2 regions of the Paenibacillus sp. FSL R5-0744 genome follow, and region 2 is predicted to be linked to the other one. Evidence: a T-box and tRNA genes for the amino acid it is inferred to sense, from the RefSeq annotation. Region 2 holds a T-box; the other holds one or more tRNA genes.

Region 1 (6,335 bases), 1.7 Mb from region 2:
CTGTACCATGCAGCTGGTTATCTGAAGTCTGACGGATCTCTACGGCATCATCAGCAATCAATCGATGACCGCGTTTTACAAGCTCAAGGGCTGTTTCACTTTTACCAATCCCACTACTACCCGTAATTAGCATACCTACACCATATACATCACAAAGTACGCCATGAATAGTCGCCGTAGGGGCTAATTTCCCTTCTAGGAAGCTCGTCAAACGGCTGGAGAAAATAGTCGTAGCCATCGAGCTGCGAAGCACAGGAAGAGCCTTTTCATTACTTATGTCAATTAACTCCTGAGGCACTTCCAAACCACGTGTAATTACAATACAAGGTGTGTTATCATTACAAATTCCACGAAGTCGACTTTTCCGCTCAGCTTCGGGCAGCATGGAGAAAAAAGCGAGTTCTGTTTTGCCTAGCAATTGAACACGTTCTTCTGGATAATATTCAAAATAACCAGCAATCTCTAGTCCAGGGCGATTCAGGTCATCGACCGTAATGGGTCTCTTTAGACCTTCCTGGCCGGAAATAACCTCTAATTGAAAATGCTGTACCAATTCAGATACTTTTACTTTCTTAGCCATGTAATTTCGTCCTTTCGTCACCTGCGGTATTTGTCCGCTTACTGCGTCCGGTTGGCAGCGATCTCTTTACATTCCGGAGGTAATTCTCCTGCTATCTTAATTGATAACGCTTATGAATGCAATCTTAGCGCCTAACCAAACAGGGGCCATCTAAACAATAAAGCCACCCTTTCGGGTGGCTTTATCAAGAGAGAAAAGATCTTTACAATCTTATCCCAACAAAATGTTAGCTTCGGATTCTTTATCAAAGAAGTGAATTTTGTTCATATCAATAGCCAATTTAGGCTTGCTGCCTTCGCGAGTAGTGGAACGTCCATCTACACGAGCGATTACAGTAGATTTACCAAGGCCGCTCAAGTAAAGGAGCATTTCGTGACCAAGGTTTTCAGTAACATCAACCAATGAAGTGAAGATTGTGTTCGGGGAAGCTTCCAAGAATACTGGCTCTTCATGGATATCTTCTGGACGAACGCCCATGATTACTTCTTTACCGATGTAACCTTTGTTGCGGATGATTTGAGCTTTTCCGCCTGGTACTTCAACATCAAGGTTCTCAGCACGGAAACGGATAGAACCGCTCACTTCGGACAAAGTACCATTGATAAAGTTCATTGTAGGGGATCCGATAAATCCAGCTACGAACAAGTTTGTAGGTTCATTGTACAACTCTTCAGGGGAAGCTGCTTGTTGAATGATACCATCATACATAACTACGATGCGATCACCCATTGTCATAGCTTCTGTTTGGTCATGCGTTACGTAGATACAAGTAGTTTCAAGGCGCTTAACCAGTTTAGTGATTTCAGCACGCATTTGACCACGAAGTTTAGCATCCAAGTTGGAAAGAGGCTCATCCATCAAGAAGACTTGTGGATCACGTACGATAGCGCGTCCCAAAGCGACACGTTGGCGTTGACCACCGGAAAGCGCTTTTGGTTTACGATCTAGCAAATGCTCGATATCAAGAATTTTAGCAGCTTCACGAACTTTCTTGTCGATTTCATCCTTCTTCACTTTACGAAGTTTCAAACCGAAAGCCATGTTTTGGTATACGCTCATATGCGGATACAGGGCGTAGGATTGGAATACCATCGCGATGTCGCGGTCTTTAGGTGCAACGTCATTAACTACACGATCGCCAATGTACATTTTACCTTCGGAGATTTCTTCCAAACCAGCGATCATACGCAAAGTTGTGGATTTACCGCAACCGGAAGGTCCAACCAATACTAGAAATTCCTTATCTTTAATATCAAGATTGATATCGATTACTGTTGCTTTATCTGAACCCGGGTATTTTTTGAAAATATGCTCTAAACGTACGCCTGCCATTGTATTTCCCCCTCGAGTTAATTATTAATTAGTTAATATAAAAATTCTGTTTCCTTGTACATTTATATTACCCCAGTCGGGACACTATGGCTATTTGTAAGGTTCACAAAAAACCTATTTCCTTTTCGTCACTTTATACAAAAGCATAGTAAGCTTAACAATAGCAGCGTCCCCAAAGCTTCGTACATCTGCTCCGGTCTCTTGTTTTATCTTATCCAGACGGTAAAGCAGCGTATTTCGATGGATATACAACTTCTTGGCGGTTTCACTTACATTACAGTCCATCTCAAAAAAGGTCTCCAAAGTCAGCAGCATTTCTTTATCTGATAGTACAGAGGAGTAGTCACCAATTTGTCCAAGCAACTGTTTGCGGCGTACATCAGGAATGCTGTTAACCAAACGTTCCAAATGCAGTTCCCAAGGTAAATGAATATACTCTCCTACTTGAAAAATACGACCAAGTACAATCGTCTCCCTGAGCAAAGCTACAGATCCAGTCAATCCCTTAACAGGGACTATAGCCGGAGCTACTGCCAAATGGAATACCCCTACCCATTCACTAGCTATCAGCTCATGTAACCCCATACTAGTCTGTGCTAGAAGATCATCTACACTCTCTTCTTCATCATCCTTATCATCCCCGCCCGTAAGTAATTCTTTACGAGCTAAAATTAACCATTCCTTCTCTTGAAGGGGAATGAGCAGAATTTCGTTCTCAAAATAGCTACGCAGTAATTTCATCAGTGAACGATAAGAGATCTGTGGACTATGGGCAATCTCACTACTTAGGAGGAATGGAATCATATCTCCGAACAGACGTCCCTTTAGAGTGATCTCATCGGGAATTTCAGTGTCATTCTTCTCTTGCTCTAGCTCCGTGTTCAACCAAGCGCCAAGCTGCCGCGCCTCCACTTCACCTTCTTCTCTAAGCCCTGTAGCTTTAAGTGCAATAGCAAAATTTCGAACTGCATAGTTGACCAGTTGTACTTCCAGAGAGGTGAGCCCCTCCATTTCTACCCAGACAGCGGTTATACGTCCGTCACTCTCATACAAAGGTGCCCAGAGATGACCCTCATGGATTACCAGCTGATCCTGTCCTTCTAATCCCATGCTAAAAAGAGAAGCTGAATGCTGCCTCCCTAACTGCTTGATTCCGGTTCTCTTTCCGGTGAGCTGCTCTAATTTTTTCCGCAATGTCTCACTATCCATAGTCACCATGCTCCACCACTTTTGCTCTTTTCGCCTATTTTAGCATATTCTCTTATATTATGTTAATCGCTACAGTAGCGCGCTACTATAATACAACCATAAAACACAAAAAAAGCCACCACCATAAGGTGATGACTTTCTGTTTGGGATGAGCCATGAAGGACTCGAACCTTCGACACCCTGATTAAAAGTCAGGTGCTCTACCAACTGAGCTAATGGCTCATAAATGGTGGGGGATGATGGATTCGAACCACCGAACACGTACGTGAGCAGATTTACAGTCTGATGCGTTTGGCCACTTCGCTAATCCCCCAGGGAAAAGTGGCTCGAGACGGATTCGAACCGCCGACACGAGGATTTTCAGTCCTCTGCTCTACCGACTGAGCTATCGAGCCATATTAAATTGACATAAAAATAAAGTGGTAGCATTAAACTTCCCACCCTAGTCTTGTGGAAAAAAATGGCGGAACCGACGAGATTCGAACTCGCGATCTCCTGCGTGACAGGCAGGCATGTTAGGCCAACTACACCACGGTTCCGCATTGATAATAATGGTGCCGGCGAGAGGACTTGAACCCCCAACCTACTGATTACAAGTCAGTTGCTCTACCAGTTGAGCTACACCGGCACGGTGTAAAAAGTAATTCTAAAAAAGTAATAATGGTGGAGGCTGAGGGGATCGAACCCCCGACCCTCTGCTTGTAAGGCAGATGCTCTCCCAGCTGAGCTAAGCCTCCAGGTATTATGGTAGCGGCGAAGGGGATCGAACCCCCGACCTCACGGGTATGAACCGTACGCTCTAGCCAGCTGAGCTACACCGCCACAATAATTAGAAATGCTATGGATTGAAAATGGCGGAGAGAGTGGGATTCGAACCCACGCACCGCTTACGCAGTCTAACCCCTTAGCAGAGGGTCCCCTTATAGCCACTTGGGTATCTCTCCAAACGATATCAGTACCACAGCAATCCAAACAGGAATTTGACTCCCTGAAAACTGAATCCGAATTGAATTTGCATTTTAAGTATAGGATAAGCCCTCGACCGATTAGTATTGGTCAGCTCCATGCATTACTGCACTTCCACCTCCAACCTATCTACCTCGTCGTCTTCAAGGGGTCTTACTAATTGGGAAATCTCATCTTGAGGGGGGCTTCACGCTTAGATGCTTTCAGCGCTTATCCCGTCCGTACGTAGCTACCCAGCCATGCTTCTGGCGAAACAACTGGTGCACCAGCGGTACGTCCATCCCGGTCCTCTCGTACTAAGGACAGCTCCTCTCAAATTTCCTGCGCCCACGACAGATAGGGACCGAACTGTCTCACGACGTTCTGAACCCAGCTCGCGTACCGCTTTAATGGGCGAACAGCCCAACCCTTGGGACCTACTTCAGCCCCAGGATGCGATGAGCCGACATCGAGGTGCCAAACCTCCCCGTCGATGTGGACTCTTGGGGGAGATAAGCCTGTTATCCCCAGGGTAGCTTTTATCCGTTGAGCGATGGCCCTTCCATGCGGTACCACCGGATCACTAAGTCCGACTTTCGTCCCTGCTCGACTTGTAGGTCTCGCAGTCAAGCTCCCTTATGCCTTTGCACTCTTCGAATGATTTCCAACCATTCTGAGGGAACCTTGGAACGCCTCCGTTACTCTTTAGGAGGCGACCGCCCCAGTCAAACTGCCCGCCTGACACGGTCCCCGTACCCGGTTAGGGTACTAGGTTAGAACCTAGATACGATCAGGGTGGTATCCCAACGGCGCCTCCACCGAAGCTTGCGCTCCGATTTCTACGGCTCCCACCTATCCTGTACAGATCGTACCCAAATTCAATATCAAGCTGCAGTAAAGCTCCATGGGGTCTTTCCGTCTTGTCGCGGGTAACCTGCATCTTCACAGGTATTAAAATTTCACCGGATCTCTCGTTGAGACAGCGCCCAAGTCGTTACGCCATTCGTGCGGGTCAGAATTTACCTGACAAGGAATTTCGCTACCTTAGGACCGTTATAGTTACGGCCGCCGTTTACTGGGGCTTCGGTTCATAGCTTCGGGTTACCCCTAACCACTCCCCTTAACCTTCCAGCACCGGGCAGGCGTCAGCCCGTATACTTCGCCTTGCGGCTTCGCACAGACCTGTGTTTTTGCTAAACAGTCGCTTGGGCCTTTTCACTGCGGCCCCCTCGTGCTATTCACACTACCGGGGCACCCCTTCTCCCGAAGTTACGGGGTCATTTTGCCGAGTTCCTTAACGAGAGTTCTTCCGCGCGCCTTAGAATTCTCTTCTCGCCTACCTGTGTCGGTTTGCGGTACGGGCACCTTCTCCTGGCTAGAGGCTTTTCTTGGCAGTGTGAGATCATGACCTTCGCTACTGTAATTTTCGCTCCCCATCACAGCCCAGCCTTAATGATGTGCGGATTTGCCTACACATCAGCCTCACTGCTTAGACGGACATATCCATCAGTCCGCGTCACTACCCTCCTGCGTCACCCCATCGCTCATAGCGGATTACGGTGGTACAGTAATTTCAAACTGTTGTCCTTCGACTACGCCTTTCGGCCTCGCCTTAGGTCCCGACTTACCCTGAGCGGACGAGCCTTCCTCAGGAAACCTTGGGCTTTCGGCGGATCAGATTCTCACTGATCTTTTCGTTACTCATACCGGCATTCTCACTTGTATGCTGTCCAGCGCTCCTTACGGTACACCTTCAACCCACATACAACGCTCCCCTACCCCAGATACATACGTATCTAGCCATAGCTTCGGTGGTGTGTTTAGCCCCGTTACATTTTCGGCGCAGAGTCACTCGACCAGTGAGCTATTACGCACTCTTTCAATGGTGGCTGCTTCTAAGCCAACATCCTGGTTGTCTGTGCAACTCCACATCCTTTCCCACTTAACACACACTTGGGGACCTTAGCTGATGGTCTGGGCTGTTTCCCTTTTGACAATGGATCTTAGCACTCACTGTCTGACTCCCGGCAATAAGTATATGGCATTCGGAGTTTGACTGAGCTTGGTAATCCTTGCGGACCCCGCACCCAATCAGTGCTCTACCTCCACTACTCTTATACCGAGGCTAGCCCTAAAGCTATTTCGGGGAGAACCAGCTATCTCCGAGTTCGATTGGAATTTCTCCGCTACCCCCACCTCATCCCCGCATTTTTCAACATGCGTGGGTTCGGGCCTCCAGTGCGTGTTACCGCACCTTCACCCTGGACAG
Region 2 (6,335 bases):
TGAACCCGCTGAAACCGCTGAAACCGCTGTTAAAGGGAGAGAAACTGTGTACTTGCCATTTCTTTCTTGAACAGCTTCAATAGGTACGGTTAATACATCTTTTTTCTCAGCTGTTGTAACTGAAACTTCTGCCGACATCCCTACAAGGGCGCCTTCGGAGGTGGTTAAGCCAACGGTAACATCGAAGAGGGAGACTCCGTTCGAGACGGTGCCTTCCTTGGCAATCTTAGTAACACTCCCCTTGAATTCAGTGTCGGGCAGGGCATCCAATGAAATGGTAGCAGGCATCCCTATTTTCACTGTAGGAATATCAAGCTCATCCACCTGCACTATGACGCTTAAATTAGCATAATCGGTGATATCGATGAGTTCAGAGCCATCCATCGCTTTTTCACCGCTGGCTATGTTAACTGCTGTAACAGTTCCGTCAATAGGAGCGGTTAGGGGATCTGGAGGGATCATATCCTCTTGTACAGCTGCAATTTTTTCGATTTGAGAAGCGATATCCGTTTTCGCTTTTTCAATCGAACGTTTGGCACTGGCTAATTCATCCTCGGAGGCACCTGCCACGGCAAGCTTCTTATACTGCTCCTGCTTGTCCTGAAGATCCTCTTCAAGCGAGGTAAGAGAGGTTTGTTCCTGCTTGAGATTGTCGCTCAAATCATCGCCTTCGAAGGTAATTAATGTCTGACCTTTTTTCACATTGTCGCCTTCTTTGACAAGCACCTCAGCTACGGTTCCAGCGTCCTTCGTTTTCACTTTTCCTGTTTCAGTGGCCGTGACGGAGCCTGCTCCAGATACATTTACTACGATATCGCCCTTCGTAACCGTGGCTGTATTAACGGGCACTTCAGCAGCCTGACTGCTCTTATCAGGTAAAAATGTATACACCAACAATCCGGCTGTTACTACAGCTACTACTCCGATGGTCCAGAGCAACACTTTTTTCTTCTTCATTTCTTTCCTCCATAGATCATCAAATTTCTTTTAACTTAGGCCACACCTCGCACACTTACTAAGTGTCGGATGGATTGTTAGCACTAGAATCGGTGTTTGAAGTGGAATTGTTGTTTGAAGTCGTTGACGCTGCCTGATAAGTGACAACATAGGTCCCAGTTCCCAGCAAATTTCGATGACCTTGGAATTCGTCGTATACATTCAATCGGATCGCGCCGCCACCTAGAGTTTTGTAAAGATTGCTTGTGAATGTTGTGGTGTATGACTTGAAGTTCCCTAATGGTAGGTCTGTGCCCAGTGTTAATGTCTTCTCCATCGTTTGTCCGAAGGGGTCGATCAGCTCTAGTACAAGCTTGTGCTCATAGGTACCCGATTCGTAAAGCGTGCTGCTCGACAGGTTGTAGGTTAGGACAGTGCTTAGCGTATCTTTTCCACCAGTGACGGAGGCGACTGCATTTGTAACGGATAGGGTATAAGGGAACAATTCTACATCCAAAAGATTACTTTTTGACTCCACCGCAACATTATTTAGACCCAGTGACACCGTATTGATATAACCCGTTGATTTCCCGCCAGGAGCCGTAAGTTTTCCTTCGGATACCCCTTCACCGACATAAAGAACAAGCTGAGAAGGATCTACTCCAAGTGGAAGCTTAGTCCAGACGGTAACCAGATTTTTTCCGTTAGGGCTCGTGGAAGTGGTAGACTGGTTGACCTCGGCTTCGTAATATTGATTGTCAGGCGTTTTGTAATAAGCTACGAGTTGAGCCTGCTCCGATTTACGTGTTTCCTCACTGTTCATTTCCAGTTCTGTGTACATGATATTGGAGCTCGCACCCTGATAAACCGTTGTCCGGCGCTCTAACACTTCTGCTTTTTTACTTTCAAGGTCAATTTGGAAGGAACTTAGTGCTGCAACTTCCTGAACACGGCTGTCCAACTGATTTGTATTTAAAGAAAGAAAATTATTTTTGCTTTCGCCGGAGGTTTCTTGCAGCGTTATTTTTAATTGATTGAATTGGTAGGTGTAAGGAACATTGGCCACGACATAAACGTCTGCGGATTCATTTGGCCCGAGTATGGTTTGCGTGCTTTCTGTGACAACTTGGGAAGTGCTGCTAATATCACTCTCACCAGCTTTAATGACACTTGTAAATGCAGGAAGCTGCACAGAGGTCGATTTCGTGTTGCGAATATTGATTTTAGCTACAAGCTGATCTTTGTCTGCCCAAGGTAGCCGCTGGATGTTCTCAAGCTTGACAGCAAATGTGCCGTGACTGTTCTCCACCGCGTATTCTGTATCCTGCCAATTGTTAGTTTGGAGTGTGTAAGGAATCTGATAATAGGCCGCAGGAAAAATGATCTTACTCTCTACAGCGGGTTCAGTCATTTGCAGCTGTAGCGTTCCTTGAGCTATCGTTAGCGGAACTTCTGCACTGAGCTCAATTATTTTTTCTTCAAGGGGTTTGAGTGTAAGGTTAGCGAAAGCCTTCGTGTCCACCGGAAAGCTGTATCCTTCAGCGGCTTTAACGGTAAACTCATAAGCAGGCACAGTAATCGCCTTGTTGCCGCTATTTTTTACTCGGAATTGCAGCGTCCACTTCGCGGTGCCGTTGTCGGCATAGACATTGGCGCTTTTTAACTGCGTCTCGACAGTATTATTGTTGATCGTAAGCTTCTTGATGACATTGCTGGCTACGACAAGATCTGGTGTGGTAGCAGCGGGAAGGTTATAGGTGACGATGGGCAAAGCTATTTTTAATGAGGTATCTTCTCCAGCAAACTGCAGAGTCATATTGTCTGTCTTCATATAAGAGGGAATTTCCGTCATGTAGTAGATCGTCTTTTTTTCCTGTGGCTGTACTTTGTAGTTACTGCTCGCATCATCAAGCGTTAATTCAAATACAGATCCTCCTGCAGATGCGAGGTATCCCTTAAGTCCAGGATCACTTAGCACTTTGGTTCCTTGATTGGTTAAGCTCACACCTACTTTGGCGTATACCTTACCGTTATATTTGTAAATTTGCAGACTTTCCGTTTTGGTTGTTACGGGCTGATTATTCAAGGTTATCTTTTTACTTTGGCCTCTAGCGACCGCTTGTGAAAAAGCCAGAGGCAAGGTGAAGGTCCCCAGCTTTTTTTGATAATCAGTACTGCTGAAATCCCAACCGAATACTGAAATCTTCACTCCATTTAAAGATGTGGATTTACCGACGTTTGCGTAATAGGTTACGGATTGACTGCTTTTGGAGGGGATAGATTTGATGGTTGCACTGCTGGTTACTGGGCTTCCTTGGATAACGGTTCCTCCTGCAGTAGTTACTTTAGAGAAATAGTCCACAAGATTGATGCTGCTTCCGCTCCCATTGTTATAGCTGAGAGTGTATGTAAGAATATTGCCGCCATCCTGAGTCGAAAAGCCAACATCGGTCAGCTTCACACTAAAGTTACTCTTTAAAGCTATCGAGCCGAGTTTATCCAGAGTGGATACAGTGGTGGCAGTTGCTGTTTTGGTGGATGAAGTAGTCGTTGATGCCGCGTATGCTCCATACGCTGAAGCTTGACTCAGAACTGCTGCGCTAAGTATGATCACAGCTACTTTTGTTCTTCGTGCATGCATGTAATTCCCTCCCGGTATGAAAGTCCTTGTATTTTGAAGGTGATTTATGATTGAGTACAACCATGCCTTCTTAATAATGGAAATTATCAAGCTCCGCTGAACGTTAGCTGAAAAAAAGTCCCCAAAATGGCTCTGAACCTTAAAGCCAGCTTAAAGCCAGATAAAAATTGCCCTAATTATGCTTGAACTTGTCAAAACGACAGATTTTGCATATAATAAACAGACATATCTCTTGCATAAAAGAGATACCTGACAATTAGATTGAATTGTGAAATGCAGTGATGGAGAAGAGTACACAGTGCCTGACTTACAGGGAGGAGACGCCGGTGATTGAGAGCGTTTCTAGGATACAGAGCTGTCGAAGTTCACTCCGGAGCAGTTCCTTGAATTCCTTAAGATTGCCTTGTAAGGAAGCGTAGGGGAAACCGGTCACAGACCGTTATTTCTGTATAAAGTGAGATAGGTATCTGTCCAGCCAAAAGAGGGAATGAAGCTCTTAAGGGGAACAGATCAGCTTGTCTAACAAGGGTGGTACCACGGTCTTTTCGTCCCTTACCGGGAGGAAAGGCCTTTTTTTGTTGAACTAGACAATGATTGAAGGGGGCTGTACACGGCCATGAAAGAGAAGTTGGAAGCATTGAAGGTTGAGGCGCTGGCTAAGTTGCAGGAGGTTATGGATCCACAGGTTTTGAATGACCTAAGAGTGAAATATCTCGGTAAAAAAGGCGAGCTTACAGAAGTTCTACGTGGTATGGGAGGACTTAGTGCTGAGGAGCGTCCGGTTATCGGGCAAGTAGCGAATCAGGTGCGTAGTGCCATTGAGGAGATTATTGGAGCGAAGCAAGAGGCTTTTCAACAGCAAGAGACTCAGCAACGTCTGCAGGCTGAAAAAGTAGACGTAACCCTGCCAGGTCGCCGCATGCAGCAAGGGGGCGTTCACCCGCTTAGCAGAGTGGTTCAGGAAATTGAGGATATTTTCATTGGTATGGGCTACCGTGTGGCTGAAGGTCCGGAAGTGGAGACCGATTATTATAACTTTGAAGCCCTAAATCTGCCTAAAAATCACCCGGCTCGCGATATGCAGGATTCCTTTTATTTAACGGATGACCTGCTTATGCGTACTCAAACGTCTCCGGTACAGATTCGTACTATGCAGGCTATGAACGGTGAAGTTCCAGTTAAAATCATTTGCCCGGGTAAAGTATTCCGCCGCGATGATGACGATGCAACGCATTCCTTCCAGTTCCATCAAATTGAAGGTTTGGTTATCGGAAGCAACATTCGGATGAGTGATCTGAAAGGCACCTTGCAGCAATTCGTACAAGAAATGTTCGGCCCGAATACAGACATTCGTCTTCGTCCGAGCTTCTTCCCATTCACCGAGCCAAGCGTTGAAGTGGATGTAAGCTGCTTCAAATGTGGCGGCGATGGCTGCAGACTGTGCAAGCAAAGCGGATGGTTAGAAATTCTTGGCGCCGGCATGGTGCATCCAAATGTTCTGAAAATGGGTGGCTATGATCCTGCTAAGTATAGCGGCTTCGCATTTGGTATGGGTGTTGAGCGGATTGCTATGCTTAAATACGGCATCGATGACATCCGTCATTTCTATAACAATGATATGAGTTTTGTAAAGCAGTTCAAGGGCGTTTAGATTTTTGGTGGGCGAGCTGGCTGACGGGTTAGGAGTAATTAGCAATTGGATTACTGATCTTGCTTAATAAAAGACTATTAATAGAAGGAACGGAGAGAAATTTTGGAACTGTAGAAGCGCCAGCGTTCGCCTTTATCCTCGGATTTCTACCGCGAGAAGCGGTTCTAATCAGGAAATCTGAGGATAACAGCGATCGGAAGTCCAATATTTTTCGTAGTGACTGCTCTAAATAGGACGGGTATGAAGCTTTGATCGAGTAATCCTAAATTGTACTACCCCCACAGGAAGCAGATCGAACGGCAAGTAGATAAATACATCTGAAACATAAAGGAAGTGAGCGGACATGAAAGTATCAACCGGATGGTTGGCTGATTATACATCGATTGAAGGAGTAACCGCCGAAAAGCTAGCGGAGAAGATTACCGCTGCCGGCATTGAAATTGACGGAGTAGAGCGCCGCAATAAAGGGATTTCCGGCATCGTAACCGGCTATGTGAAATCAAAAGAAAAGCATCCTGATGCGGATAAACTGAACGTATGTATCGTGGATGCAGGTCAAGGTGAAGATCTGCAAATCGTCTGTGGCGCAAAGAATGTAGCTGCGGGACAAACCGTTCCTGTAGCTCTTGTTGGCGCTAAGCTGCCAGGGCTGGATATCAAAAAAGCGAAGCTGCGCGGGGTATTATCACAAGGGATGATCTGCTCGGCTAAAGAATTGGGACTCAATGATAAATTGCTTCCTAAAGAGCAGCAAGAAGGAATTCTTGTACTTCCTGAAGGTACAGAGATCGGTCAAGATATTTCAAAGTTGCTGGGTCTAGATGATGAAATTCTGGAATTCGATCTGACTCCGAACCGTTCAGACTGCCTAAGCATGATTGGTGCTGCTTATGAAGTGAGCGCGATTCTTGGACGCGACATCAAATTACCAGATCCTGCGAGTGAAATGATTGAGATCAGCGGAGCAGCTGCTCAATCTATTTCCGTTAAGATTGAGAATGAAGAACATTGCAGTCATTACGCAGTTCGTTATATCTCAGGTGTTAAATCTGCAGCATCCCCGCTGTGGATTCAGAATCGTCTGATGGCGGCAGGGATTCGTCCAAT

Evidence for each region. The T-box of region 2 lies ahead of pheS (phenylalanine--tRNA ligase subunit alpha). A T-box ahead of a tRNA ligase gene usually reads a tRNA of that ligase, here a tRNA-Phe.
Region 1: it has a tRNA-Phe gene. The T-box ahead of pheS (phenylalanine--tRNA ligase subunit alpha) is inferred to sense a tRNA for this amino acid. The anticodon was not compared.

Annotation. Positions count from the first base shown of each region.
Region 1 is NZ_CP150228.1:143,602-149,936, reverse strand. It holds gene hprK (HPr(Ser) kinase/phosphatase) at 1-580, opposite strand, end outside; gene ugpC (sn-glycerol-3-phosphate ABC transporter ATP-binding protein UgpC) at 791-1,912, opposite strand; gene MKY19_RS00730 (helix-turn-helix domain-containing protein) at 2,027-3,130, opposite strand; tRNA gene MKY19_RS00725 (tRNA-Lys) at 3,271-3,343, opposite strand; tRNA gene MKY19_RS00720 (tRNA-Tyr) at 3,349-3,434, opposite strand; tRNA gene MKY19_RS00715 (tRNA-Phe) at 3,444-3,516, opposite strand; tRNA gene MKY19_RS00710 (tRNA-Asp) at 3,583-3,660, opposite strand; tRNA gene MKY19_RS00705 (tRNA-Thr) at 3,674-3,749, opposite strand; tRNA gene MKY19_RS00700 (tRNA-Val) at 3,783-3,858, opposite strand; tRNA gene MKY19_RS00695 (tRNA-Met) at 3,867-3,943, opposite strand; tRNA gene MKY19_RS00690 (tRNA-Ser) at 3,974-4,065, opposite strand; rRNA gene MKY19_RS00685 (23S ribosomal RNA) at 4,148-6,335, opposite strand, start outside.
Region 2 is NZ_CP150228.1:1,859,669-1,866,003, forward strand. It holds gene MKY19_RS08090 (efflux RND transporter periplasmic adaptor subunit) at 1-957, opposite strand, end outside; gene MKY19_RS08095 (hypothetical protein) at 1,016-3,577, opposite strand; T-box leader at 3,847-4,133, shown strand; gene pheS (phenylalanine--tRNA ligase subunit alpha) at 4,194-5,228, shown strand; gene pheT (phenylalanine--tRNA ligase subunit beta) at 5,572-6,335, shown strand, end outside.